3 regions of the Clostridium sp. TJA038 genome follow, and region 3 is predicted to be linked to each of the others. Evidence: riboswitches for the same ligand, from Rfam matches in the RefSeq annotation. Region 3 holds a riboswitch; each other region holds the start of a gene.

Region 1 (9,976 bases), on a different contig from region 3:
ATAGGGGGAGATTCTGCAGGAGCTCAAATTGCAAGTGAACTAGGAGCAATTATAAGCAATGAAGCTTTAGAAAAAAGGATGAAAATAAAAGCTTCAATAAAAAATTCTTTTTTAAAAGGTATTATATTATTTTGTGGTCTTTATAATATGGAAACTTTAAGAAGCACTAAATTTCCAGGAATACAAACATATATGGAAGCTTTAACAGGAAAAAGTGATTTTGAATCCTATGAAAATATAGAGGAGTTATCAACTATAAAACATATTACAGGTAACTATGCAAGTACCTTTATAACTGTAGGAGATATTGACCCTTTTTTTAATGAAGGAAAAGAATTTGCTAATTCTCTAGAAAAACTAGGAGTTAAGGTTTATAGAAATTTTTATGAAAATAGAGGGCTTTGGCATGAATATCAATTTAAATTTTCCTTTAAAGAGGCTTATGAAAATCTTGATTATGTAGTGAAGTTTTTAAAAGAAAATAGTAAGTAAAAATAACTTTAAAGACTTATAGAAATATTTATATATTATTACTTCTTAAAAGTAAGGATATATAAGTATTTCTATTTTTTATTTAATAGAAAAAATAGTGTTTTATTTTAAGTGTCGAAATTATTATTAAAATAGTAAAAAGTCTTACTTTTAAAAGCATTTAACTTTTTAAAATTCTAAATTTATTACATATATTTTAAGATTTCAACTTAAAAATATTACTATGAAAACTTTTTGAAGATTAAATTTAAAGTGAAATAAATTTTCAAAAATCGAAATTTAGCTAAAAGTGTTTGAAAAAAATATGAGAAAAAACCCTATAAAAACTGCTCTGTTAAAGAGTGTAGAAAGAAATCGAAGATAAAAAAGAAAAATATTTTCAAAAACTATTGAAATATTTTTAGAAAAGGATTACAATAAAAATGCAAAGAAAATAATTTTCAGAAAAAAGGTGATAAAATGTTAGACGTGGTAAAAGGAAATTTAATAGTTTCTTGCCAAGCTTTATCAGATGAACCTTTGCATAGTTCTTTTATTATGGGAAGGATGGCAGTAGCTGCTAAAGAAGGTGGAGCGGTTGCTATAAGAGCACAAGGCGTTGATGATATTAATGAAATAAAAAAAGTTACTAAACTTCCTGTTATCGGAATAATAAAAAGAAATTACGATGACTCAGAGATTTATATAACTCCTACTATGAAGGAAGTGGACGAGCTTCTAAAGACTGATTGTGAAATGATAGCTTTAGATGCAACAAATAGAAAAAGACCTAACAATGAGGACATTAAAGATTTGGTTTCTGCAATACATGAAAATGGAAGATTAGCTATGGCAGATATCTCAACTTTAGAAGAGGGTATAGAGGCTGAAAAGTTAGGTTTTGATTGTGTATCTACAACACTTGCAGGATACACTCCATACTCTACACAAAGTAATAGTGTAGACTTTGAACTTTTAGAAAAGTTAGTAAAAGCGGTAAAAATTCCAGTTATTTGTGAGGGAAGAATAAATACTCCTGAAGACCTTAAAAAGGCTTTTGATTTAGGAGCATATTCAGCTGTAGTTGGAGGAGCTATAACAAGACCACAACAAATAACTAAGAGATTTACTGATATTTTAAAATAAAAGAAATATTAAAGGCATTTTGAGAGGAGAATAAGAACATGAAAGGTATATATTCAGCATTATTAGTTTCATTTGACAAGGATGGAAACATCAATGAGAAGGGATTAAGAGAAATAATAAGACACAATATTGATGTATGTAAAATAGACGGTCTTTATGTAGGTGGAAGTACAGGAGAAAACTTTATGCTTTCAACTGATGAAAAGAAAAGAATTTTTGAAATAGCTATGGATGAAGCAAAGGGACAAGTTAAATTAATTGCTCAAGTAGGTTCAATTAACTTAAAAGAGGCTGTTGAATTAGCTAAGTTTACAACAGATTTAGGATATGATGCAATTTCAGCAGTTACTCCATTTTATTATAAATTCGACTTTAGCGAAATCAAAAACTACTACGAAACAATAATAAACTCTGTTGATAACAAACTTATAATTTACTCAATTCCTTTCTTAACAGGAGTAAATATGTCAATAGACCAATTTGCTGAACTATTTAAAAATGATAAGATTATCGGTGTTAAATTTACAGCAGCTGACTTCTATTTATTAGAACGTATGAGAAAAGCATTCCCAGATAAATTAATATTTGCTGGTTTTGATGAAATGATGTTACCTGCTACAGTTCTTGGAGTTGATGGTGCTATAGGTTCAACCTTTAATGTAAACGGTGTTAGAGCAAGACAAATTTTTGAGGCTGCACAAAAAGGAGATATTAAAACAGCTTTAGAAGTTCAACATGTAACTAATGATTTAATAACTGATATCTTAAATAATGGTCTTTACCAAACAATCAAGATAATTCTTCAAGAACAAGGGGTAGATGCAGGTTACTGTAGACAACCTATGAAAGAAGCTACTGAAGAGATGATTGAAAAAGCTAAAGAAATAAATAAAAAATATTTCTAGGTTTTAAAATAAAATGGATATGTTTTTAGGCTAGCTTTAATTAAGCTAGCCTATGTAAAAATTGAAAAAAAGGGGGAGAATTGGTATGCAAGGATTTACGAAGTTTGATTTAGTTGTTCTAGTTGTTTACTTAGGAGCTGTTCTTTATGCTGGGTTAAAGTTCTCTAAGAAAGAGATGAAAGGTAAAGAGTTCTTCAGAGGTGATGGAACTATACCTTGGTGGGTTACTTCAGTTTCTATATTTGCAACTTTATTAAGTCCAATTTCATTTTTATCACTAGCTGGTAATTCTTATCAGGGTACTTGGATAATGTGGTTTGCTCAACTTGGTATGTTTGTAGCAGTACCTCTTACAATAAGGTTTATTTTACCTGTTTATAGTAGATTAGATATAGATACAGCCTATGAATATTTACAAATAAGATATAAAGATAAAGGTCTTAGAGTTCTTGGTGCTGTAATGTTTATAATTTATCAAATAGGACGTATGGCAATTATAATGTACTTACCATCTATGGTATTAGCAAATCTTACAGGAATAAATGTTTATCTACTTATAATAGCAATGGGTGTAATAGCTATAATTTATTCATACACAGGTGGATTAAAGTCAGTTTTATGGACAGACTTCATTCAAGGTTGTGTACTTATAGCAGGTATCGTATTCGCATTAATATTTTTAATTTGTACAATAAATGGTGGCTTTGGCGCTATTATGAGTGAGTTAACTGAAGGCGGAAAATTCTTAGCTTCACAAGAACCAATTTTTGATGCTAATATCTTTAAAACAAGTGTATTCTTATTAATAGTTGGAGGAGGATTAAATACTTTCTCTTCATATATCTCAAGTCAGGATGTAGTGCAAAGGTTTACTACTACTACAGATATAAAACAATTAAAGAAAATGACTTATGGTAACTTAGTATTATCATTATTTGTAGCAACAGTTTTCTATTTAATAGGAACAGCTTTATATGTTTTCTATAAACAAAATCCACAGTTATTACAAACTGCTCAACAAGACCAAATATTTGCATCATATATAGCATTCCAATTACCAGTTGGTATTACAGGTATAGTTTTAGCAGCTATATATGCAGCAGCTCAATCAACACTTTCAACTGGATTAAACTCAGTTGCAACAAGCTGGACTTTAGACATTCAAAACTTTATAACAAAGGATATGTCTATGGAAAAGCAAACTAAGATTGCTCAGTATATATCTTTAGGTGTTGGGATAGCTGCAATAGCAATGGCAGTAATACTTGCAAATGGTGGAGTAAACTCAGCTTATGAATGGTTCAATGGATTTATGGGACTTGTTCTTGGTGTACTAGCTGGAATATTTGTACTAGGAATATTCTTTAAAAAGGCTACAAAAGCAGGAGCATATGCTGGATTTATAGCATCAGCTATTGCAGTTATAGCATGTAAGTATGGCGGATTTGATGTAAGCATATGGTCATACTCAATTATATCAATAGGTGTTTCAATTGTAGTTGGTATGATAGTTTCATTAATGACTCAATCTCAATTAGCAGATGAAAAAACATTAAATGAAGCAACAATTTACTACAATAAAAATGAAGGTGAATTAGTTAATAATTAATAGAATAATTTTTAGTTAAAGATAGTGTTGACTTTTAGAAGAAATATTTTTCTAAGGGTCAGCACTACTTTAAAATTATAGATTTTAGAGGTGAAAAAAATGATATTTGGGAATTTATTAAATTTAGAGGCTTATGATTATTTACCAAAGCTTGTCAAAGAAGCTTTATTACATGCAAAAAATAATAAGGTAATAGATTTTGAAGCAGGTACTCATGAAATAAAAGGTGATGAACTTTTCTTTAATAGAGTTAATTATACTACAAAGGATAAGGAAGATCGTTTTTGGGAAGGACATAAAAAGTATATAGATGTTCATGTAGTTTTTAGTGGAAAAGAAAGAATAGATTTAAATTTCAAAGAAAATTTAGATTTTAAAGAATATGTAGAGAAAGATGATTTCTTATCCTTTGATGGAGAGGCAAATTCTACAGTAGTATTAGAAGAAGGTGATTTTCTAATTTGTTATCCTGAGGATATACACATGACTTGTTTAAAGGCTGATAAGGAGCCTTCAGAGGTTAAGAAAGCTATTTATAAAGTTATTTTATAATACATTTTTAAGGTTGTACCTGTTGCTTAAAAAATAAACAAAATTAAAATTTTAGTTTATGAATTATAGGCATTTTTAGGTACAGCCTTTCTTGCATATAAAAATTAAAATAAAAATAGAGGTGATTTATATATGAGTTTATTTGCAGTTATAGATATAGGTGGAACTAGCATAAAATATGGAATAATAAATGAAGAAGGAATTTTAGTTGAGACTAATGATAGAGATACTGAAGCTGAAAAAGGTGGCTTAAGTATTATAGAAAAGGTTAAAGAAATAATTCACGAAATGATTAAGAAAAATAAAATAGAGGGTATAGCCGTATCAACAGCTGGAATGGTTTGTCCTAAAGAAGGGAAAATAGTTTTTGCAGGACCAACTATACCTAATTATACAGGGGTTGAAGTAAAAAAAATCTTAGAAGAAGAATTTAATTTACCTTGTTTCGTTGAAAATGATGTAAACTGTGCAGCTTTAGGAGAATTTTCTTATGGTGCTGGAAAGGGAACTAGGTCAATGGCTTGTTTAACAATTGGAACAGGAATTGGGGGAGCTTTAATTATAGATGGAAAGATACTACATGGTTTTAGCAACTCAGCTGGAGAAATTGGTTATATGATAGTTAGAGGAGAGCAAATTCAAGATATTGCATCTACAAGTGCTTTAGTTAAAAATGTAGCCTCTAGAAAAGGTCTTGATACAAGCTTTATAGATGGAAGGTATGTTTTAGATAACTATGAAAAAGGAGATGTAATATGCAAAGAAGAGGTTGAAAAATTAGCAGATAATTTAGCTTTATGTTTATCAAGTGTAGTTTATTTAATAAACCCTGAGGTAGTTGTTTTAGGGGGAGGAATAATGGCTAGAGAGGAAATTTTTAGACCTTTAATTGAAAATAGTTTAAAAAAATACTTAATAGAATCTGTTTATAAAAATACAAAAATAGCCTTTGCAGAGTTAAAAAATACTGCTGGAATGAAGGGTGCTTATTACAACTTTAGATTAAACTATAAACTTTAAAATTAATTTAAAGTTTGTATACTAATATATTTATATAAATTATGGAGCTTATATGACAAGAATGATATACTTAAAATATTATGCTTAACTTAATTTTAAAGGATTTTGCTTTAAATAAGTTTTTAGTATTCCTATAAAATTAAGTTTAATTACTAATAGAATAAGAGGTACTTTATGGGAATATTAGAGCAATTAGAAAATCCAAAATTTAAGGCAACTAAATCAGAAAAAAATTTAATTGAATATATAGAATCAGATTTAGACAATATTATATATAAATCAATTTCTGTAATAGCAAAGGAATCTAGTGTAGGGGAAGCAACAATAACAAGATTTACTAAGAAATTAGGATTTAATGGCTTTCAAGACTTTAAGGTAACTTTAGCTAAGGAAATTTCAAATAAAAAGAATACAAGTATAATAAATTTACATGTTCATAGAGATGAAAGTTTAAAAGAAACTGCTAATAAAATGCTTAAATCTTCTATAAACATATTAGAGCAGACTGTAAAAAATATAGATTTAAATTTAATGTTTAAATGCAAAGATTTAATTATGAATGCTAAGAGAGTGTATTTTATAGGAATAGGATATTCTGGAATTGCAGCTATGGATATAAATTATAAATTCATGAGAATTGGGTTTACAACTATACCAGTAACAGATAGTCATACAATGGTTATAATGTCTTCAATTACAAATAATGATGATGTTATGGTTGCAATATCAAACTCTGGTACAACTAAAGAGGTTTTAAAAACTGTAAAACAAGCTAAGGAAAATGGAACTAAAATAATAAGCTTAACAGAGGATAGTAAAAATCCATTAAGAGAATTAGCTGACTATGCCCTAACATATACTTCAGCTGAAACTATCTTTGAAACTGGTTCTATATCATCAAAAATTCCTCAAATATTTTTACTTGATTTACTTTATACAGAAGTTATTAAGGAAATGTTTAGTGAGGCAGTTGAGAAGAAAATTAAAACAACAAGTGCTATTTTAGATTAAGAGAATAGGTCACAGTGATTTAACTGTGACCTATTTTATTTTGGTCTTTTTGATAAAGCTATATCAAAACAGGTTATTCCAAAAGCAAAAATAAGAGAAGAAGGTAAAGTTCTGCTTAATCTTAAATCTGGTAAAGGTAAAAATAAATCACCAATAAATCTAAGGATTAATAAACCTACAAATAAAATAAAAAATTTAACTCCTTCTTTTTTTACATCTGAAAAGGTAAAGTGTTTTACAGTACACAAAACTCTTATTAATATATATAAAGGAATAATAATTGCAAAGATAGCATAGGCAGTAACGAAGTTTAAAGTAGCTTTGCTTGGAATGTCTCTATATATTACAAAGAGAGTTGCTATAGTCATCATTATAAATAAAGAGTAAATGATTCCATCTAAAGTACGTACATTTCTTTTTTTCAATTTAATTCCCCCTAAATAAATTTTTTCTTTATTATGATTATACACAAAATTTTAACAATTGAACAACTGAATATATTTACAGAGAGGTTACTACTACCTTAAATTAAGCTAAAATCTACTTTTAATTATAATATTTAATAGTATTTATATAAAAAAATTAATAGATTAATTGTAAATAAAGCATATATGCTATATAATGTTAAAGTATTGTAAAAATAAATATTTAAAAATAGGTTAAAAGTTCATAATTATGAACTTTATTAAAAGGGAAGTTGGGTTTAAATCCCACGCGGTCCCGCCGCTGTAAGAGAGGAGTTTTTTTGTATTTTAAGCCACTGAAATTTATTTTGGGAAGGCAACAAAAAAATTATGATACTTGAGCCAGAAGACCTGCCTATTTTAAAACATCAGTATCCTACGGGAAATAGGAGATGTTGTGCTTTGGTAAGTTATATTTTTATAGATTTGTTATAACCCCCTAGACGCAATGTCTAGGGGTTTTTATATGAGATGAAATTTTTAACAAAACTTTATACTTACAAAACAATAATCAATTTAACTTTTAAATCTAAAAATACATATTAAATTTTAAAGTTATGTTAGAAATATTTTTCTCAATATCACATACAAGTGGGGGACACAAAACAAAATATAATTTAAGGAGTAGAGTTATTATGTCAAAAAGAAATCAAGTATTTATAGGATTCTTATTAATGTTCTTATTAATACCAAGAAGTGTTTTAGCTATGCATATTATGGAAGGTTTTTTACAACCTAAATGGTGTATAGCATGGGGAGTTATAACAATACCATTTATAGTATTAGGATTATTTTCTATTAGAAGTAAAGTTAAAAATAACCCAAGATTAAAGATTTTATTAGCTATGGCAGGGGCTTATGCTTTTGTACTTTCTGCATTAAAGCTTCCATCAGTTACAGGAAGTTGTTCACACCCTACAGGAGTTGGACTTGCAGCTATATTATTTGGACCTACAGCAGCCTCAGTTTTAGGTGTTATTGTACTTTTATTCCAAGCCTTACTTTTAGCTCATGGTGGTCTTACTACTCTTGGTGCTAATACTTTTTCAATGGCTGTAGTTGGACCTTTAGTATCTTATGGACTTTATAAATTAGTGAAAAAACTTAATGGACCAACTTGGTTAGGAGTATTTTTAGCTTCTGCACTAGGAGATTTAGCTACTTACATGGTTACTTCAGTTCAATTAGGACTAGCTTTCCCAGCTGAAGTTGGTGGAGTTATGGCTTCAGTTATGAAATTTATGAGTATATTTGCAATAACTCAAATTCCTTTAGCTATAAGTGAAGGAATATTAACAGTTATAATTTTTAACACTATAGAAAATTATGCAAAAGAAGACTTAATGGAACTTAATATTTTTGCAAAGGGGGTAAAATAATGAAAAATAAAACAGCATCAAAAAATATTATATTATTATTATTAGTTGTATTTATAACTATAATACCTTTCTTTGTAGCTAGTAATGGAGAGTTTGGTGGTTCTGATGACCAAGCAGAAGAGGCTATAACTCAAATAGATGAAAGTTATGAACCTTGGTTTTCTCCTTTATTTGAACCTGCAAGTGGAGAAATAGAAAGTTTATTATTTGCTCTTCAAGCTGCAATTGGAGCAGGAATAATTGGTTTTGGAATAGGTTACTTAAAGGGAAAAAAGAAAGTGGAATTAGAATTAAATGATGAATATAGATAATTATGCTTATTCATCTAAACTAAAAAATATTAATCCTACAGAGAAGATATTTTTTGCATTAACTACCTTATTTGTTTGTCTTTTTGCTAATAATTTTCTAGTATCTATATGCACAATAGCTATTATGAGTTTTTTAATAATTAGAATAGGCAAAACTAAAGTTAAAGTTTTTTTAAGGTTAATGACTGTACCTATAACTTTTTTAATAATTGGAATACTAACAATTGTTATAAGTTATTCTTTAAACAAAGGACAATTTTTAATATCCTTTAGATTTTTTAATGGATGGATTGGAGTTTCAAAAGAAGGTATAAATCAAGGAGCTAATATGTTTTTAAAAGTAATGGGTTCTTTAAGTTGTTTATACTTTATATCTTTAACAACTCCAATGATAGATGTAATATCTGTTTTAACTAAGATGAAAGTACCTAGTTTTTTAATAGAACTTATAGGGCTTGTTTACAGGTTTATATTTATAATATTAGAAACATCAGAAATGATGTTTATATCTCAAAATTCAAGACTTGGATATAGGGATATAAAAACATCTTATAAATCTCTAGGAGCCTTAGCATCAACTTTATTTATCCGTTCCTTTAAAAGAGCTAATGATTTATACACAGCTTTAGAAGCTAGAGGGTATAATGGAGAAATTAAAGTTATTGAAGAAGAGGTTGAAAAGAGAAATTACATATATATAATAACTATATTAATTAATCTTATTTTTATAGGAATAGCTATATTTTTTAAATAGAGTAGGAGGATTTTATGGAAGAGTATATATTAAAAGTAGAAGAGCTTAATTATAATTATTCAGATGGAACTCATGCTCTAAAAGGTATAAATATGAATATAAAAAGAGGAGAGGTTACAGCTATATTAGGGGGAAATGGTGTTGGAAAATCAACTTTATTTCAAAATTTTAATGGCATATTAAAACCCTCTTCAGGAAGAATACTCTTTAACAATAAGGAAATAGATTACTCAAGAAAAGGAATAATGAAACTTAGAGAAAACATAGGAATTGTTTTTCAAGACCCTGATAATCAACTTTTTTCAGCTAGTGTATATAAAGATGTTTCCTTTGGTGCTATTAATATGAAGTTGC
Region 2 (9,976 bases), 130 kb from region 3:
ATAGTCCTTTGAAATATCAAAATAAGCTTCCTTTGCTTTCTCCTTAAGATACTTATTTAAATCCTTATACTTATAAGCATCCATAGTACAATAAACTTTTCCTCTAACTATTACTTGAGTTTTAAAACCTGCACTTGGTTTCATAAGAATAGGATTCATATATTCTTTAGGCTCAATTTCACAAGCTTCAGCTTGTACAACTTGAGCTCTTCCAATTTCATCCCCATCTCTCGTAACAAAGGAATTTAAAGAAATATTTAAAGCCTTATAGGGAGCAACACTATATCCTCTTTTTTTAAAATATCTACAAAAGGCTGCTGCAACAGTACTTTTTCCTACAGAAGATGCTGTTCCAAGAAGCATTATACTTTTATACTTCATAAAAACACCTACTTAATATCTAAAAATCCATGAGTTTCAGTTAATATATTATCTCCAGTTTCAAAGCTTATTTTTTCCTTAAATAAAGGACCGTCAAAAACAAAGGTATGATATTCTCCATTTTCACCACAAGCATCTGAACCTGCAGCTTTTAATCTTTCAACTACTTCTTTAGTTAAAACTTCTCCTAAGAACTCTTCTCCTAGAATACTTAATTTTACATTTTTAATTACAGTTTTAAATCCACTATCTATAAATTCATAAGTTAATTTTTCTCTATCTTCTTCCCAAAGTGGAAAAATAGCTTCAAGTCCAGCCTTCTCACATTTATCTTCACACCAAGTTCTGTGAGCCATTAAATCAATATCTCCAAAAACACAAGCTTCAGCACCTTTTTCTTCTTTTATTTTCTTTAAAGCTTCAATAAAAGTTTCACCATAATTTTCTTTTCCATTACTTGCAACTAAAACTAAAGGTATATCTAAAGATTTTGATACATCTTTTAATAATTTATTTGGTATTCCATGAAACCAACTTCTTAAAACCTTCTTATCTACAGTAACTAATAAAGCTACAGGAACATGTCCTTCCTTTATCATTCTATATAAAGATAATGTGCTATCCTTTCCACAACTATATGATACTACAAACTTCTTTTTCATTTGTTTACACCTACTTCCATCTTTCTAATGCTTCTAGCATGAATTTTCTTATGTCTATCTTATATACATCTTTAATCTTAGGACTATTTAATATGTCCTGTGCTTTTCCACTACTATAGATTTTGCCTTCTTTTATCAAAAGTGCATCTTCACTAAACATCTGAACTAAATTCAAATCATGCAAAACACCTATAACAGTTTTATTTTTCTCTTTTGTCCATTTATTTATATGACTTAAAATTTCTATTTGACATTTTAAGTCTAAATGATTTGTGGGTTCATCTAAAAGTAATATCTCTGGGTCTTGAGCAAAAACCCTAGCTAAATAAACCCTTTGAAGTTGCCCACCTGAAAGTTCATTTATTAATCTATCCTTTTCATTTAAAAGCCCAACACTTTCAATACATCTTAAAACTATATCTCTATCATGATTTGTAAGGCTAGCAAACATACCCTCCATATGAGCATATCTACCTAAAGAAACAGTTTCAAAAACAGTGTAAGAAAAATAAACTTCAGAATTTTGACTCATTAAAGCAACTTTCTTAGCTAAATCTTTTCTTTTTATATTCTTAATCTCTACACCATCTAACTTTATTTCTCCACTATACTCTATTAGGTTAGCTAAAGCTTTTAAGACTGTGGATTTTCCACAACCATTAGGTCCTATTATAGAGATATTTTCTCCTCTTTCTACGCTAAAGGATATATTATGAATTACTTCATTTCCATCATATCCACAACATAAATTTTTAACTTCTAACAAAAATATCACCTACTTCTTTTTCCAAAGTATAGATAAGCAAAAAATGGTGCTCCAATTAAAGCTGTAATTGCTCCAACAGGTAATTCAGAAGGGGCAATTAGTGTTCTTGAAACTAAGTCTGTTAAAACCATAAGCGTTCCCCCAAGGGCTATGCACATAGGAATTACAACTTTATGACTTGCTCCAAATACTTTTCTAACTATATGAGGAGTTATAAGGTCTATAAATCCTATAACACCACTTAAAGCAACAGCACTTCCTGTTAAAATTGCTACAGCTATAAGTAAAGACTTTTTAACCTTTTTAGTTTCAACTCCTATAGCCTTAGCACCTTCTTCTCCAAAACTTAGTATGTCCATTTCTCTTGTATATTTTACGGCCATAAAAATACCTATTATTAAAAAGGGAACTCCTGCAATTACATATGACCAACTTTTCATAGCAAAGGAACCCATTTGCCACATTGTAATAGCCTTTAAATCTTCACTACATAAGGATGTTACTGTAGTTAACACAGCGCTAGTAAAAAGTGATAAAACCATACCAGCTAATATTACTGTGTTATTTGAAAGCCCTTTATCTACCTTATTTGAAAAAATTATAACTGCAAAAACAGTTAAAACCCCACATAAAAATCCTATAACAGGCATTGCAAAGTTTCCTATAAAAGGAATTGAAATTCCAAGAACTATATATACTCCAACACCTAAAGAAGCACCTGAAGATACTCCTAAGGTATAAGGTGAGGCTAAAGGATTTTTTAATATTGATTGAATTATAGCTCCACTAACAGCAAGAGAAGCTCCAACTCCAAAAGCTAATAATACTCTTGGTAGTCTAATTACCCAAATAATTGCTACGTCCTCTGGTTTTATACCTGCTCTAAGAGGAATATTTAAAATCTTATTTCCTACTATAGAGATAGTATCCCATATATTAATATCGGAACTTCCAAAGGAAGTTCCGATACATAATACTAATATAACTAATGGAATAGATAGTAATATTAGCAATTTTCTTTTTTTAGATTCCTGCATACTCTTCTGGATAAATATCCTTTGCCATTTGTTTTAATACAGTTACCACATTTTGACTTCCACGTGATGATGCATTATTATCTACTAAGAATATCTTATTATCCTTAACAGCAGTTATTGAATTCCAACCTGGACGTTTAGCAATTAATTCTGTAGCATTTTCAATATAACTTTCATTTGTTAATATAACATCTGGATTAGCTTTTATTACAGCTTCCTCACTTGGAGATATCCATCCTTTTTCATCCTTAAATATGTTTTCTGCACCTACTATATCTAATAAGTTATTTAAGAAAGTATCATTTCCAAAACTATAAAGTTTTGAGCCAGAGCCAATTTCAAAATAAACAGTTTTCTTGTCTTTTATTTTTTCGCCTATAGATTTTATTTTATCTACTTCGCTCTTCATAGAATCAACCATTTTCTTTCCTTCAGCTTCTGTTCCTGTTAACTTAGCTAAGAAATCAATATCTTCATATATTCCATCAATGCTTTCGCTAGTTGGAATATATACAACTGGTATTCCTGCTTCTTTTAAAGCCTTAAATGGATCTTCTTTTCCTGTTCTATTATGTCCTGAAGCTATTATTACATCTGGTTTAAGTGCTACTATAGCCTCTGCATCTGGATTTCTAAAGTCTATTTTAGGAATATCAGGATTTAATCCCTTAACATCAGCAGAATACGTATCAACAGCAACTATTTTATCAGCAAGACCTAAACCAACTAATATTTCAGTATTAGATGGAGCCGTTGAAACTATTCTTTCAATTTTTTTAGGTACTGTAAATTCAGTTCCCTCCATGTCTTTCATGGTTACTGTCTTGCTTCCACAGCCAGTAAAGATTAGTAATGCCATCATACTTATCATTAATAATGACAATACTTTTTTAAAGTTTTTCATACTATTCCTCCAATTTTACTTTATAGTTTTTTAAGCTTATGAAGGAAATTTCTTTAACCTATGAAACTTATATTATTTAATTTTTCCTAAGTCTCAACAAATCAAATATTTGTTCATAAAACTTAAAAACTAAAATATTTTTTTGAGGCTTAGATTACTACGTAGAAAATAAAAAAACATACCACTAAAGAAGGTATGTTAGGCATATTTAGGTACTACGCACCCTACTATCCTACCCTCAGAAGACAGTAGTACTTAAATAAAAGGCAGGTATCCCGACTTTGCTTCATCCTCCATCTCGTCTTCCCACAACAAGCTTGCAGTGACATATTGAGATTTTGTCTGCTTCACGGTTACTGAGGTAGTTGAAGACTTTAACTTCATTCCCTATTAAGCGAAAATCGCACCAATTATTAGTTAATCATTTTGATTATATTATTATATTTTATCCTTGTCAAACACTCTTTATAAGCTTTAATATTAAAATTTTTTAATATATAAATGATTTATATTTCAATCTGTGCAAGCGCTTCTAAAAGCCTTTTATTTTCCTCTCTAGTTCTAACAGCTACTCTATAAAAACTATCATCTAGTCCCTTATAGTTATTGCAACTTCTTATTATAATACCTCTCTTAATTAATTGTTCTCTTAAATTTATATTTTTATGCACCTTAAAAAATATAAAATTTACAGCCCCTTTAAAAGGAGTTATATATTTAATCTCTTTAAGACCCTTATATAAAAAATCATTTTCTTTCTTTACATAATTTACAGTTCTTTTTATATAACTTCTATCTTTTAAGGCTTCTCTTCCTGCATAATCTGCTAAGGTGTTTACACTCCAGGGAACCTCTACTTCCTTAATTTTATCTAAAAAAACTTTATTAGAACATAATCCATATCCTAATCTTATTCCTGGAAAAGCAAAGAGCTTAGTTAAAGATTTAACAACAATTAGATTATTGAACTTATCTAATTCTTTAACAAGTGAATATTTAAAATTATCCTCAACAAAATCTAAAAAAGATTCATCAAAAACTACAGTAATATTAAATTTTCTAGCTTTCTCTAAAACCTTTAAGGAAAAATCTTTAGAAATTAAAGCACCTGTTGGATTGTTTGGATTACATAAAAATATAATATCTAAACCTTCTTTAATTTCACCTAAGAAATCTTCATCTAATGAATACTTATCTTTTAAAAGATAATAATTCACTTTACAATTAATAGAATTTAATGCATCTTCATATTCTGAAAAAGTTGGTGCTATTATAAGAGCTTCCTTAGGTTTTATTCCTCTTACTATATTAAAAATAACCTCTGCTGCTCCATTTCCTAATACTATATTTTCTAAAGAAACTTCCTCAAAGTTAGAGATTTCACTTTTTAAATTATAGTAAGTTATATCTGGATATCTTTCTATGTGATTTATTCCTTTAATTATAGCTTCTTTTACTTTTTCAGCTATGCCTAAAGGATTTATATTAGCAGAAAAATCAATAATTTCTTCTTCCTTTAAATTATAAAGCCTTTTTATTTCCTCAACATTACCACCATGACCTAAATTCATATAATCACCTCTAAAATAAATCTAATAATAAGGGCTAAAACCATTCCTAAAAAAGAAACCATACTTAATATTTTATTAGTTTTATAAACATCTAAAATTTCTATCTTCTTTTTAAAATCTCCTATAGTTGGCTTTTTAACAAGTTTTCCAAAGTAATAATTTTCTCCTCCAAGTTTTATTTCTAATGCCCCAGCTACAGCAGCTTCTGGATGAGCACTATTAGGACTTGAATGGTTATATCTATCTCTTTTATATATTTTAAAGCTATCTTTCCAATTAAATCTTAAAATAAAAGATGAAATAATTATAAGATAGGCTGTTATTCTAGCTGGGATATAATTAAATAAATCATCTAAATTAGCTGAAAAAAATCCAAAATCTTTATATTTATCATTTTTATATCCAAACATTGAATCACAAGTATTTACTGCTTTATATAAAAAAGCTAAAGGTGCCCCACCAATTCCTGCAAAAAATAAAGGTGCTATAATACCATCTGACATATTTTCTGCTATAGTTTCAATTACTGCTCTAACTATAGCTTCTTCATCTAAGTTCTTAGTATCTCTGCCTACAATAAAAGATAATTGCTCCCTTGCCTTATTTATATCACCTCTTTTTAAAATCTTAATAACTTTAAGTCCTTCAACTTTAAGTCCCTTAGCAGAAATACAAAAATAAATAAGTATTCCTGATACTAACACTCCTAAAATAGGATTAATCTTATTTGCAATATGTACAATTCCTAAAGTAATTATAAAGGTTATAAAAACTATGAAAAGCCATGCAAAAAAACCTGCAACCTTAAGATTTTTTTTAAAAATTTTTCTAAAAAGCTTCTCCATACTAGAAGCTAATTTTCCTATATACCTAATAGGATGGTAGGGATTATTAGGATCTCCTATTATCAAATCTAAAACATATCCTATTATAATCTTTATCATTTCTAAAACCTTTCTATTATTTCTAGTTTTAAGTTATCTAATATATCTTTTTCAAATTCTAAATTTGAAAAGTCCTTGTTTAAGTTATCCTTATTATATTCAACCTTTATTTTATATCCACATCCACATTTAGGTTGATAAGAATAAAAGTCTAATTTACTTTTTTCAAAAAGCTCTAAAATACAAGCTATACTTCCTCCATGACAAAGAACTAAAGCTTCCTTTTCCTTTTCTTTATAAAGCTTTGAAATTAAATTTAAAAGTGCTTTTTTCATTCTTTTTTCAAAGTCTTTTCTTGATTCTCCTCTAGGACAAGAAACCTCTTTCTTATCATCTAAAATCCAGTCTAAATAATCCTTATTATTTTTTAACATTTCATAAGACTTTAACTCAAAATCTCCAAAATTATATTCTGAAAAATCTTTCATAACTTCATAATCTTTATTTGGATATAAAATATTAAAGCTTTCATTAGCTCTTTTTTTACCACTTGTAAAGTTTATTTTGCACTGTGGTAAAATACTATTTTCTCTTTTATCTTTTAATTCTTTTTTTCCTTCTTCACTTAAAGGGATGTCACTTACTCCACAATAAAGTTTATTTTCGTTGCAATAAGTCTTGCCATGCCTAATTAAATAAATTATCATTTTTATCATCCTTTAATTTTTGTTCCTATTCCAAAAAATATTCTATAAACTTCTTCACTTTCCTTAGAAAGTAACTGTAAAACTTTTCCTGTTTCTTCTCTCCATAATCGTTCCTCTTTTTTCAAAGGAACTATTCCCGAGGATATTTCATCACAAATTAATATTTTATCCTTTAATAAATCCTTGTTATCTACAAAAAAACTTAAGGATTTCTTTCCTTTTAATGAATTAAAATAAATAAATTTATCAATACCACTAATAACAGTTTTAGAAAAGTCTATATAATCTTCCTTGCAATAAAAAATATCCTTTTCCTCTATTCCTAAATTTTCTTTCACATATCTTAATTTCCCATTATAAGAACCACCAAAAAAAAGTTTCAAAAGCTTCTCCTCCTTAAATAATTCCTAAGACTAATATTCCTGTAAACTCCATAAGTACAAGAATATATCCAGCAACATCACCATTTATCCCACCTAATTCTTTTTTCACCTTTAAAAGTAGCATAAAGGCAACAAGTCCCATTAACAAAATAGAAATTAAATACTTTAAACCTAATGTAAAAAAGACTACAATAGCAACTAATAAATAAATGCCTAATAAAATTATTTTATCTATACTTCCTGTTCCTTCCTTAAAAAATTTAGCTAAGGAGCTTTGTCCTATCATTTCTTGACTTACAATAAAATATCCATTTATTGCTCTTGAGGCTATAGGAATTAATATTAATATTTTCATATCTAAACTTTTATTTAATACTGAAACCATAGCTGCAAATTCTACTAAAAGTAATAAAACTACAGAAATAACTGAAAAGGCTCCAACTGTTGAATCTTTTAAAATTCTAAGCTTTGTCTCCTTATCTCTTCTTGATAAAAGTGCATCAGAAACATCCATAAAACCATCTAAATGTAAAAATCCAGTTAAAATATAGGGTACTGTTAAAATAAGAGCTGCCATAAGAATAACTTGAATATTTAATTTACTTAAAATAAAAAAACTTAAATACCAAATAAGTCCAATAACTAATCCTATAAAAGGATAAAGTTTCATTATATGCTTTGCCGCTTTATCATCCCATTCATACTTAGGAAGAGGTATTATGGTAAACATACTTAAAGTCATATTTATCGCCTTATAAAATATTTTCACCCTCTAAAACCTCCTTTCCCTTATGAAATATTAAATTTCCAAAGGAAGCTTCTATAACTACATCTGCAAAGGAAACTAAGCCACAATTTATTTTACCTAATTCTCTTTTAAAGGATTCAGTATAATAATCATATTTAATTCCGTCGCTAAACACATAATCTGATACTATTATCAAATTTAAAACACTATTTCCTAAAACTTTAAGTTCTTCTAAAATAGTCTTATGCACACTTTTATTAAAGTCTTTTCCAACAAACATATAGTTTGTAACTAAAGATGTTAAGCTATCTAACAATATAGTATCTCTTTTAGAAAACTTTAAAAATATTTCATTTAAATCTCTATGCTTTTCAATTGTTTTAAAATTATACTTTTCTCTACTTTTTAAATGATTTTCAATTCTTTCCAAATCCTCTAAATCATATGGTTTCATAGTTGCTAAATAATAAAGACTTCCTTTTTCCTTTTTTGAAAGATTACTGCTATAAAATTCAGCATAAGAAGATTTACTACTTTTAGCCCCTCCAATAATTAAAACTATCATAAATTAACTCCTTTAATATTAAAAGAATTATTAAACAATATAACATTCTTCATCTTTTACTTCTTCTAAATAACTATTATCAATATCTCCTTCTTCAAAGGTTGCCATATTATTAATCATTGCTACTGCAAAATCAATTACAGAAAAAGCTATAGGACATCCACTTCCTTCCCCTAATCTCATATTTAAATCTAACATAGGCTCTAACCCTAATTCTTTAATAGCTAAATCATATCCTATTTCTTGTGATTTATGAGATGTAAAACAAAAGTCTTTAACTAAAGGATTTAATCTATTAGCTAAAAGAGCTGCTACAACAGATATAAATCCATCTATTACTACAGGAATTCTATAAAAAGCTGCTCCTATAAATACTCCTGTCATAGCTCCAATATCATAGCCTCCAACCTTTGATATAATATCAATTGGGTCTTTAAAGTTTATATTATGTTTTTTAATAACCTCTTCTACAATTCTTTTTTTCTTTTCAAAGGATTTATTATTAATTCCACCACCCTTTCCTACTACATCCTTTGTTTCACAATTAATAAGAGCTTTTAAAACAGCTGCTGAAGTAGTGGTATTTCCAATTCCCATTTCACCTACTCCAAGTATTTTATATCCTTTTTCCTTAGCTATCTTTACAGCCTCTATTCCAATTTCTAAGGATTTTTTAGCTTCTTCATAGGTCATAGCTGGTTCTTTATAAATATTTTTAGTTCCCTTTGATATTTTTCTATTTAAAACACCAGGTATAATCTCCTCTGAATTAATTCCAACATCAAAAACCATTAAATCTGTTCCATTAACCTTTGAAAGTGTAGCAACACCTGTTGTACCCTTTATAAAATTTTTTGTTTGAAGTAAAGTTACACATTGAGGTGCTGATGCTACACCTTCTTCCTCAACTCCATTATCAGAAGACATTATAATTACACATTTTTTATCAATATCATTGAAAATATTTCCAGTTATTCCAGCTAACTTAATAGCTATATCTTCTAATTTTCCTAAACTTCCTAAAGGCTTAGCTAAAGAATCAACTCTTTTTTTAGCTTTAGTTAAAGCGTCCTCATCTAAAGCTTTTATATTTTTTAATGTCTCATTTAACATTACCTATTTCCATCCCTTCTTTTTTTGATATAATATTTTCATCAGAATATAAGGAGATTAAGATGATTAATAAAATGAAAAAGCATAAGATAACTAAACTAGGTGGACTTAATAATTCAAACTATTTATTAGAGAATGAAGATAACAAGTATGTCTTAAGAATACCTAGTAAAGATAATAAAAATAATTTTTTAGAGGAAAATTTTGTTTTAACTCTTGCTTCCTTAAACAAGTTATCCCCCCCTATTATATATC
Region 3 (9,976 bases):
ATCGTTCATTACCTTCTTAGAAGGTAATACTCTATGAATAATTCTATTTTTAAGAGAAAGCTTTACTATTTCCTCTACGCCATTACTGCCTGTAGTATTTAAAATAGGACCATCAATTATAGAATCTATATGCTTAAGCTTTTCTAAAGAAGTAATTCTTATAATATTTTCATCCTTTAATTCTTCTAATACGCCACTTCTCTCGTATCTTATATATTCTATATCTAAACTTTCACAAATTTTCATTGTATTTTTACTAACATTTTTAGCATAAGGATGAGATACATCTACTATTGCTTTTAAATTAAATTTCTTAGCAAAATTTAAAAGTTCAACTTCATTTAAAGGTTTATGATTTTTAAACTTAACATTAAAGTCCTTTAAAAGATTACTTCCATACTCTGTAGCTGTAGATATAACTATATTATCTTCAAAGCCCTTTAAAGCTTTTAAAAACTCTCTTCCTTCAGAAGTGCCTAATATAAGTGCAATCATATTTTAATCCTCATTAGTTTATTTTTTTATTTTATAACCTCTTGGAGTTATGAAATATCCATCTTTTACATAACTTTTTGAATTACCTATAATAACTATAGAAAACATATCTACAACTTCATCATTAAAGTTTTTTAGAGTAAATATTTCCTTACTTTCTCCTTCTCTTAAAGCATTCTTTACAACAGCTATAGGAGTATTCTCTTTTCTAAATTTCTTTACTATTTCAACACACTCTTTTAAATAATATGGTCTTCCTTTACTTTTAGGATTGTATAGAGAAATTACAAAATCTCCTTCTGCAGCTAAGCGAACTCTTTTTTTAATCTCGTCATAAGGTGTCATTAAATCACTTAAACTTATATTACAATTATCATGCATTAAAGGAGCCCCTAATACTGAACCTGCTGCACTAGAAGCTGTAATACCTGGTATTATTTCAACCTCTTCATCTTTTCTCATTTCTAATATAAGTCCTGCCATTCCATAAATCCCTGAATCTCCAGTACTTATTAAAGCAACCTTTTGTTCTCTGCTAAGGATTAAAGCTTCCCTGCATCTTTCTTCCTCTCCACGCATACCAGTTTTAAAAACTTTTTTATCCTTTATTAAATCTTTTATCATCTCTATATACTTAGTGTATCCAACTATTACTTCACTTTCTTCAATAGCCTTAACAGCTCTTAAAGTCATTTCATCTAATCCACCAGGGCCAATTCCAATTACATATAATTTTCCCATCTATATATCTCCTTCTTATGTTTATTAGGTTTAACCTTTACTCCTTAAGTATTCCAATGCTTAAGGTCATTCCATTTTTCTTTAGCTTATTTATTGTTATTTTTCCATTCATCAAAAGAATTACAGGCTCTGATACTGCTCTTACCCCAATAGATTTTTCAACAAAATCACTACCCTCAAATTCATTTTGAAAAACTTTAATTTGCTCTTTAGAAAAAGTTTCAAAGGAACAATTTAAATATGAGCTTAAATCTAAAATAGCCTTTTCATCTTTTTTTATATCTATAGAACCTATCTTTAATATCGCTCTTTTGTCTATATTTAAATTCTTAAGTTCTTCTTCTATAAAAGATATTAAATTATTAGAAGGGGTGTTTTTTCTACAGCCTATACCTAAAAGTATATTTCTTCTAACTAACTTTAAAACTCCTTTTAAAGTTTTCTCTCCTAAAAAAGAATCTTTATTGCTTACAACTAAGGTGTTATCTCTTAAAATTTCACTTTTTTCATAGCCTAAAGGAGTTTCTATAAGTCCATCTTCATCTAAAAAATAGACCTTTTTATCATTTACAAGTCTAGAGGCCATATCCTTTGCTTTTTTTAAATCATCTATAATAAGATTGTTACTTTTAGCAACCATATCTGGTGCAATTTTATTTTGATTATCTGTAGCCGTTGTTATAACTGGAGTATTATTTAAAAGTTTGCTTAATTTTAATGTTAATTCATTAGCTCCTCCAATATGCCCTCCTATTAAGCTTATGGTAAAGTTATTATTTACATCAATAACAACAACCCCTGGGTCCTTATCCTTTTTTACTATAAAAGGACTTATAGCTCTAACTGCAATGCCTGTTGAGCTTATAAAGATAATATTTGTACATTCTTTAAAAAAATCTTCAGTTATAGCTTTTAAGGAAAAATCTTTAAGTTTACTTTTATAGGCACTTTTAAAGTTAATACTGTTTTTTTTTAAAAAGTCTTTAAGTTTATCTCCTATAAAATCGCCTCTATAAGTAACACTTATTATTCCAATCATTTTATTCTATTCCTTTTCTAAACATATGAGTAAAATGCTTATCATAAAGAAGACTTTTCTCATAATCACAATCAATAAAATCCCCAACTAATATTTGAGCACATTTATTTATTCCAGCTTCCTTAACTTTTTCAGATATATTTTTTAAGTTCCCTACTATTACCTCTTGGTCATCCCATGTAGCTCTAGAAATTACAGCTATAGGAACATCTTCTCTTCCATATCCATTTTTTAATTTCTCAACAACCTTATCAATCATTGATATTGATAAAAATAAAGCCATGGAAGCTCCTATTTTAGCTAACTTCTCTAAATCTTCTGTTTCTGGAACTGGTGTTCTTCCTTCTACTCTAGTTAAGATAACAGTTTGAGTTACAGAAGGTAATGTAAATTCTTTTTTTATTGCTGAAGCTGCTGCTGTAAAGGAACTTACACCTGGTACAACTTCATAACTTATATTAAATTTATCTAATTCATCCATTTGCTCTTTAATAGCACCGTAAATTGATGGGTCTCCTGTATGAAGTCTTACTATGATTTTACCTTCACCATCATTTTCTTTTATAACAGATAAGACCTCCTCTAAAGTCATTGAAGCTGAATTATATATTTTACAATCTTTTTTGCAAAATTCTAGATGTTTTTCACTAACTAATGACCCTGCATATATTACAAGGTCTGCTCTTTCTAATAATTCTCTTCCTCTAACTGTTATTAAGTCCACAGCTCCTGGACCTGCACCTATGAAATATAACATTTTATCCTTTGCCTCCTAAATAATTACGATTTTTAAATAGTCTACTTACTAGCTAATATTAAAGACATATAATCTCTATGACGTAATATTTCTTCTCTAGTTTTTAAAATCTTTTCTCCTTCTCTTCCTGCTCTACTAACTAACACATAATTAAATCCCTTATCTTCTAAGACATTTAAAACCTCTTCTTCCTTTTTGTAAACCTTCATAACAACAACAAATTTTTCATCTTTTATATCTTTAACTCTTCCTGCTGGAAGTACAAGTAAGGGCTCATTACCAACAACTAAAGTTCTGTCAACTATGCTAGCTGCTGCACAGAAAGAAGTTATTCCCGGAATAGTTTTAACAGAAAAACCATGTTCTTCTACATAATTTAATAAATGAATATATGTACTATAAACATAAGGGTCTCCTATAGTTAAAAAACTTACATTCTTACCCTCTTTTAATTTTTCTAAAATAAGCTCATAAGCTTCCTTAACTTTTAACTCTCTATCTTTTTTTCCCATAGGAAAATGCTTAATAAAAGTTTCTGTTCCTTCTTTTATATACTCATTAGCCGCTAATAAGGCTATACTTTCTCCATTTTCCTCTGCACTTGGTGCAACTATAACACTACTGTCTTCTATAGCCTTTACTGCCTTTACAGTTAATAACTCACTATCTCCTGGACCTACACCTATTCCGTATAATATTGCCACTTAATTTTCCTCCTTAAATGCTTTAACAATAAAAATTGGATTATTGCTAATCATCATATATGTATTTTCTTTATTTTTGCTTATGTTAACTAAAGAAATTTCAGTTTTATAACCTAACTCCTTTAAAAATTCTATTGCTTTATATAAATTGTTTAAAGTTATAAAGTTTAATACTAAAACTCCCTTTATCTTTAGAATTTTATCTGATATATTTATAATTTTTTCAAGTCCCCCACCAGAACCTCCTATAAATATTGAATCAAACTTCGAAATTTTCCCTAAATTTATCTCCTTTAAGATAAATTCCATTTTTTCTATAGCATCGCCTTCTAAAAGAGTTACATTTTTACAAGAGAATTTTTTTATATTCTCCTTAGTTACTCTTATAGCTTCTTCATCTCTTTCTATAGAAAAAACTACTCCTTTTTTTAAAAGCTTTGAGCCTTGCACAGTAATGCTTCCTGTTCCGCTTCCAATATCTAAAAAGGTAGAATCTTCACTTAACTCTAGTTTGCTAATAGTAAGTATTCTAACTTCTTCCTTTGTCATAGGACACTTTCCTCGTATAAAATCTGAGTCTTTTAAAAATTTCATTTAATTTTCCTCCAAAGGAAAACCTATCTTTCTATTATTATTACAGATAAATCCCCATACTCTTTATTTAATATATCTTCTGCCTTACCAAAGGTTATTCTCTCCTCTTTATAAGACAAATTTTCTCCTACATATAAAGTAGCATCAATAGAATTTTCTATTAGCTTTTTACTTAAGGTAATTGGAGTGTTTTTTTTATCTGTTAACCAAATAGATAATTTGTTTTCCCTAACAATTTTTATAAAATTCTCTTCCCTTCCATGCATACTTCCTACAAAAGCATTATTCCATGGCTTTTTAAGTTTACATGTTAAATACTGAAAAGAACTTATTCCAGGTAAAACAGAAACTTCTCCCTTATAATTTTCACATATATAGTTTGTAATGCCATAAAAGGTTGGATCCCCTGATGCCACTATAGATATTTTTTCTCCCTTATTATTATTTAAAAAATCTATAATCCCTTTTAGGCTTTTTACTTTTTTTAATTTATTTTTTTCTATAAAACTTAAAAACTTTAAGCTAGAAATTGCTCTTTCAAATCCAATTATATAATCACTATTTTCAATTTCTTTAAAAACCTTAGGAATTATATAATCTTCATGTCCTGGTCCTAAACCGAGTATTTTAACCAAAGCATCCTTCAACCTTTCCTAATTAATAAGTACCTTTAAAGCTTTAAGACTTATATAAAAGCTTCATATCCTTAGCCCCATAGTACATTAAAATATTAAAATTAGCTTCTCCATAAGCGTATATATCTAATCTTTTTAATATTTTTTCTCCTATTCTTTCGTAAAGATTTTTAAAATCATCTCCAAGAAGCCTTACAACACCTTCACTAGTTTTTTCTTCTAAAACTTTTTCTACAAGAGATAAATCATATCCCATTAAGGTAAGCTCTAAAGCTATAACTTCTAACCTTACATCAGATACTCTACTATGGGTATTAAAACAACCAAAGGCAATCTTACTTAATTTTCCTATATGACCAACTATAGTTATATCCTTTATTCCAATGGCTAAGGCACACTCTATAGAAAAGCCTACAAAGTTAGATATAACAACTATATTATCCTCTTTATGCCCTCTTTCTTTTAAAAATCTTTCTCCCATATTTCCAAAAACAAAAAATAATTTATTATTTTTTAAAGCTTTTTGTCTTATTTCAATACGTATAGATTCTTTTAAAGCTTCCTCTGACATTGGATAAACTATTCCTGTTGTACCAAGAATTGATATGCCATCTACTATTCCAAGTCTAGGGTTAAATGTTTTCTTAGCAATCTCTCTCCCTCTTGGAACAAAAATTGTTATCTTAACTCCCTTTCCCTTAGGCAGAACACTTAAGACCTCTTTTTTTATCATTTCTCTTGGAACAGGATTTATAGCACTTTCTCCCTTTTTTACAAAAAGACCTTCTTTTGTAACAACTCCAACACCTTCTCCTCCACAAAGAATAAAACCCTCTTCTATTTCTTCTGCCTTTGCAAAAATTTCAAGTCCAGAAGTTGCATCTATGTCGTCTCCTCCATCCTTTATAACAGAACAGGAAACTTTATCTTTACAAAAATTTATATTATGTATCTCTAAATTAAGTTTTATATTTTTAGGAGTAGTTATATCTATAGAGCTTATGTTGTTTTTATTAAAAAGCATATAGGTTGCTGCCTTAGAAGCTGCTGCTGCACAGGAACCTGTTGTATAGCCACACCTTAGTTTTTTGCCTCCACTTTCTACATACATATCAAACATTTGTTATACCTTCTTTAATTTACATTTCTCTTTTGTAATTCATATAAAGTAAAGCATTCATTATAGCTGCTGCTACAGTACTTCCACCTTTTCTTCCTCTAACTCTTATATAAGGAGTATTAATACTCTCTAAATCTTCCTTACTTTCACTTGCTCCTACAAAACCTACTGGTACTGCAATTATAAGTTTTGGCTTAGCTTTTCCTTCTTTTATAAGTTCTCTAAGCTTAAATAAAGCAGTTGGTGCATTACCAAAAACAAATATATCTACATTTTCCTTTGCTGCAAGTTCAACCCCTGCCATTGACCTTGTAATATTATTTTCCTTTGCCATTTTAAATACTTCTTCTAATCCAACATAACATTGAACTGATGAATTTAATGCCTTTAAAGCTCTTTTATTAATTCCAGATAAAGCCATAGTTGTGTCTGTATATATTTTAGCTCCGTTTTTTAAAGCAGATATTCCAGCTTCGATAGCATCTTTGCTTATATCTATTAAATCTTCATACTCAAAATCTGCCGTAGTATGTATTACTCTCTTTACTATATTTAGTTCTTCCTCTGAAAAGTTCCTTTCATTTTTCATTTCTGAACCTATAATTTCAAAACTTTTTTCTTCAATTCCCATAGGACTTTTCATATAATCCATTATTATTTTCTTCCTCTCTTGTGTTTCTTTTTAGTTTCTCCAAGACCTTTGTAGGTTTCCTTTATAACATCATTTATCCTTTGTATATATAAGTTGCAAAACTCATCATATTCTCCTAATCCCTTTAAGATTACCTTAGCAGAAACTCCTGAAGCTTCAAACCTACTTTTCCATGAATCCTCTTCCTCTGAAGCCATATCATTTTTAGCATGGTCTCCTGCTACAACCATTAAAGGAATTATAGTTATTTTATTAATATTGTTTTTCTTAACTCTTTTTAAAACATTTGAAAAATTAGGATATCCCTCTACTGTTCCTACAAAGACATCATTATAATCCTTATCTTCTAAAACAGATTGTAAGCATCCATAAACAGCATTAGATGGATTTGCACTACCATGTCCTACAAAAACACAAGGAGAATTTTCTTCAATTAAATTCTTCATAGTGTCTATAAAACAAGAATAATCATCAGGACCTCCTTCAAAGCCTTCATAATAAAAAATAGGTCTTCCTATTTCTATTTTTTTAAACATAGGTCTATTAATATCTACCATATGTTTTATGTAATCAAATTCTTCCCCAGGAATAATATGAAGTGGCTGAACTATAACTTCTTCATACCCTTCTTCTCCTAACTTTTTAAGAGCATCTTCTGGAAATAATACCTCCATATCATATTTTTCTTTTAACTTTCTAACTATCATATGTGAAGTAAAACTTCTAAAAACATCATAATCTTTAAAGCTCTCTTCTATAGAATCTTCAATTTTTTTTATAGAGTTATTTATTGCCTCTATATGACTTGTTCCAAAACTTACTACTAATATAGCTTTTTTCATTTTTCACCTCTAAAAACATTAAAAATAAAAAGCATCTGTGCTACAAAGAACAGATGCTTTTGAATCAAAGTAATTATTTTCCAAAATTATGAACAATAAATACTAATCTCTTCCCTCCGAAGCTTAGTTTATAAATTTTAGGCAGGTATCCTGACTTGAGGCTTATCCTTATTTCACCCTTCCCAATTTTTTAAAATCAGTGGCTTATAGAAACTCGTATCCTCTTACAGTAGCGGGGGCTGTAGTGGATTTTAACCACTTTCCCTTTTAATCAAATCAAACCTAAAAATACAAAATATTATTTTTTTTAATTATAATATATAATTTTAATTATTTCAATATAAGGTGAATTTCTTATTTTTTATCTTTGTAGTATAATGTAATTGTTAACTTTTTCTTACCATATTTTAAATCTTTAAAGGTTAAATTTGTGTTACAATTACCTTTTGTGTTATAATTCAGTAAAACGTTATGAAATACACTTAAGTTGTGGAAAATTTAACTAAAGGAGTGTAGTTTATGCAAAAAAGACTTTTATCAGCGTTAATCGCTGCGTCAATTACTTTATCAACTAGTAGTGTGGTTTTTGCTGATACAGTAAATGACAAAAAATCTACAATAGAGGAGAATAAGGTAAAATATTCACAGTTAGATAACCAAGTTATTTCCCTAAACTCTGAAGTATCAAAGCTTAATAATGAGATTGAAGAACTTAATTCTAAATTAGAAGAAAATAAAGCTAAAATGAAAAGTACTGAGGAGAATTTAAAAGAGACTGAAGAGAAAGTAGACACTTTAAAAGCTGAAATAGAAGATAAGCAAGAACTTTTAGGGAAAAGAATGCGTGCTATGTATAAGGGGCAAGATACTATGAACCCTATAGTATTTTTACTTAAATCAGAAGATTTTTCTGATTTACTAACTAGAGTTGATGCTCTTGCAAGAGTGTCTGCCTTAGATAGAAACCTTATAAATAGTTTAGATACGCAAAAAGATTCTCTAAATAATGATATAGAAAAACTAGAGAGTGATAAAAAAGAACTTAAAGAACTTAAGGCTTCAACAGAAACCTCTCTTAAAACTTTAGACAGTAAAAAATCTGAAGAACAAAAGAAAATAGAAGAATTAAATAAACAAAAAGATGCTGTTTTAGGAGTTATTAAAGATAATGAAATGTCATTAATTTCTCATTCTGTATCTATTATAGATTCTTCTTCGTCCCTTTCGGAACTTGAAAGTGCTGTAAGCACATTAAACCAATTAATCCCACAACTTAACATTGATTCTGTAAAGGATGTAGCTAACAAATCTTTAGAGGTTGCAAATAAAAAAATTCAATCTATAAAGGAAGAGGAAGCTAAGAAAAAAGAGGCTGAAAAAGCTAAAAGCACTTCCTCTAGCTTAGGAAATTTAAATAATGTTAGCTCAAATCAATCTAGCAGTAGTGAAAGTAGTGATGGAAAATATAAAAAGACCATGTCTATGGAAGCTACAGCTTATAGTGGTGGTACTTTAACTGCTATGGGGCTTAGACCTGTTAGAGATCCAAATGGCATAAGTACAATAGCAGTTGACCCTAATGTAATACCTTTAGGTTCAAAAGTTTTTATACCAGGATATGGATATGCCATTGCTTCTGATACTGGTGGAGTTATAAAGGGAAATATAATAGACCTTTATATGAACTCTCATGAAGAATGTATAGCTTGGGGTAGACGTCAAGTTACAGTTCATATTGTAGCTTATCCTGGCGAATGGTAAAAAGTAGACAAGCTTAAAATAAAAAAGATAAGGAATATTTATTCCCTATCTTTTTTTACCCCTCCTGCTTTTTTTATAACTCTTTTTTCCTCTCTTAAATCCATTTAATAAGATAAAAATAAGAAAGAAGCTTATTATTATAATGATTCCTAAAACTATAAAATTAAAAAGGTCCTTAAAATCTAAACCGAAATTACCTAGAAAATTTTTAAGCTTTATTGTAGCCTTAAATAGCCCCCATAAGACTATGGTAAATAGTATTCCTACAGAACTTGCCGTAACTCCAGCTTTAGACCTTTTAAAAAGGCATATAACCCCTATTAAAGCAAAGACTATTATAGCAAAGATAAATTTCCAATTTAAAATATCCAAAAGGTTACTCCTAAAAATATTTTCTTAATATATTACTTTATAAAGTATTTAATTATTCTTATTTCCTATAATAAATAAAAAAATAAAAAGCCTAAAATAGTAAAAACTATTTAGACTTTTTATAAATTTCTTATCCTAAAAATCTAGGCAAATCAAAGGTAAAATTATTATCTATATATAAATCCTTATAAGAGGACATAATATCTGCAATACTTGAAGCGTACCAAGGAGTTGTAGCATATTGATGCCATATATTATCTATAT

The links. A riboswitch is a leader RNA that binds a small molecule or an ion and turns the genes downstream of it on or off. The one in region 3 is predicted to bind cobalamin.
Region 1: another riboswitch for cobalamin. It lies ahead of AC4FQV_RS09750 (energy-coupling factor ABC transporter permease); the one in region 3 lies ahead of AC4FQV_RS04545 (sirohydrochlorin cobaltochelatase).
Region 2: another riboswitch for cobalamin. It lies ahead of AC4FQV_RS05150 (ABC transporter substrate-binding protein); the one in region 3 lies ahead of AC4FQV_RS04545 (sirohydrochlorin cobaltochelatase).

Annotation. Positions count from the first base shown of each region.
Region 1 covers NZ_JBZEFA010000006.1:4,324-14,299, reverse strand. The annotation lists gene AC4FQV_RS09790 (alpha/beta hydrolase) at 1-492, shown strand, start outside; gene AC4FQV_RS09785 (N-acetylmannosamine-6-phosphate 2-epimerase) at 952-1,617, shown strand; gene AC4FQV_RS09780 (N-acetylneuraminate lyase) at 1,656-2,522, shown strand; gene AC4FQV_RS09775 (sodium:solute symporter family protein) at 2,608-4,131, shown strand; gene AC4FQV_RS09770 (NanQ anomerase/TabA/YiaL family protein) at 4,231-4,683, shown strand; gene AC4FQV_RS09765 (ROK family protein) at 4,816-5,703, shown strand; gene AC4FQV_RS09760 (MurR/RpiR family transcriptional regulator) at 5,878-6,714, shown strand; gene AC4FQV_RS09755 (hypothetical protein) at 6,750-7,139, opposite strand; cobalamin riboswitch at 7,354-7,551, shown strand; gene AC4FQV_RS09750 (energy-coupling factor ABC transporter permease) at 7,814-8,557, shown strand; gene AC4FQV_RS09745 (energy-coupling factor ABC transporter substrate-binding protein) at 8,557-8,868, shown strand; gene cbiQ (cobalt ECF transporter T component CbiQ) at 8,852-9,622, shown strand; gene AC4FQV_RS09735 (ATP-binding cassette domain-containing protein) at 9,637-9,976, shown strand, end outside.
Region 2 covers NZ_JBZEFA010000001.1:1,098,021-1,107,996, forward strand. The annotation lists gene AC4FQV_RS05130 (cobyric acid synthase) at 1-381, opposite strand, end outside; gene AC4FQV_RS05135 (Dph6-related ATP pyrophosphatase) at 390-1,043, opposite strand; gene AC4FQV_RS05140 (ABC transporter ATP-binding protein) at 1,054-1,809, opposite strand; gene AC4FQV_RS05145 (FecCD family ABC transporter permease) at 1,815-2,846, opposite strand; gene AC4FQV_RS05150 (ABC transporter substrate-binding protein) at 2,833-3,750, opposite strand; cobalamin riboswitch at 3,999-4,176, opposite strand; gene cobD (threonine-phosphate decarboxylase CobD) at 4,257-5,321, opposite strand; gene cbiB (adenosylcobinamide-phosphate synthase CbiB) at 5,318-6,265, opposite strand; gene AC4FQV_RS05165 (histidine phosphatase family protein) at 6,268-6,912, opposite strand; gene AC4FQV_RS05170 (bifunctional adenosylcobinamide kinase/adenosylcobinamide-phosphate guanylyltransferase) at 6,918-7,295, opposite strand; gene AC4FQV_RS05175 (adenosylcobinamide-GDP ribazoletransferase) at 7,309-8,064, opposite strand; gene AC4FQV_RS05180 (bifunctional adenosylcobinamide kinase/adenosylcobinamide-phosphate guanylyltransferase) at 8,048-8,608, opposite strand; gene cobT (nicotinate-nucleotide--dimethylbenzimidazole phosphoribosyltransferase) at 8,639-9,721, opposite strand; gene AC4FQV_RS05190 (phosphotransferase) at 9,784-9,976, shown strand, end outside.
Region 3 covers NZ_JBZEFA010000001.1:972,802-982,777, reverse strand. The annotation lists gene AC4FQV_RS04590 (cobalt-precorrin-6A reductase) at 1-495, opposite strand, end outside; gene cobJ (precorrin-3B C(17)-methyltransferase) at 514-1,236, opposite strand; gene cbiG (cobalt-precorrin 5A hydrolase) at 1,274-2,275, opposite strand; gene cobM (precorrin-4 C(11)-methyltransferase) at 2,277-3,032, opposite strand; gene AC4FQV_RS04570 (cobalt-factor II C(20)-methyltransferase) at 3,074-3,736, opposite strand; gene cbiT (precorrin-6Y C5,15-methyltransferase (decarboxylating) subunit CbiT) at 3,737-4,330, opposite strand; gene cbiE (precorrin-6y C5,15-methyltransferase (decarboxylating) subunit CbiE) at 4,354-4,965, opposite strand; gene cbiD (cobalt-precorrin-5B (C(1))-methyltransferase CbiD) at 5,009-6,085, opposite strand; gene AC4FQV_RS04550 (precorrin-8X methylmutase) at 6,105-6,737, opposite strand; gene AC4FQV_RS04545 (sirohydrochlorin cobaltochelatase) at 6,740-7,579, opposite strand; cobalamin riboswitch at 7,703-7,880, opposite strand; gene AC4FQV_RS04540 (3D domain-containing protein) at 8,099-9,340, shown strand; gene AC4FQV_RS04535 (hypothetical protein) at 9,386-9,712, opposite strand; gene AC4FQV_RS04530 (SH3 domain-containing protein) at 9,843-9,976, opposite strand, start outside.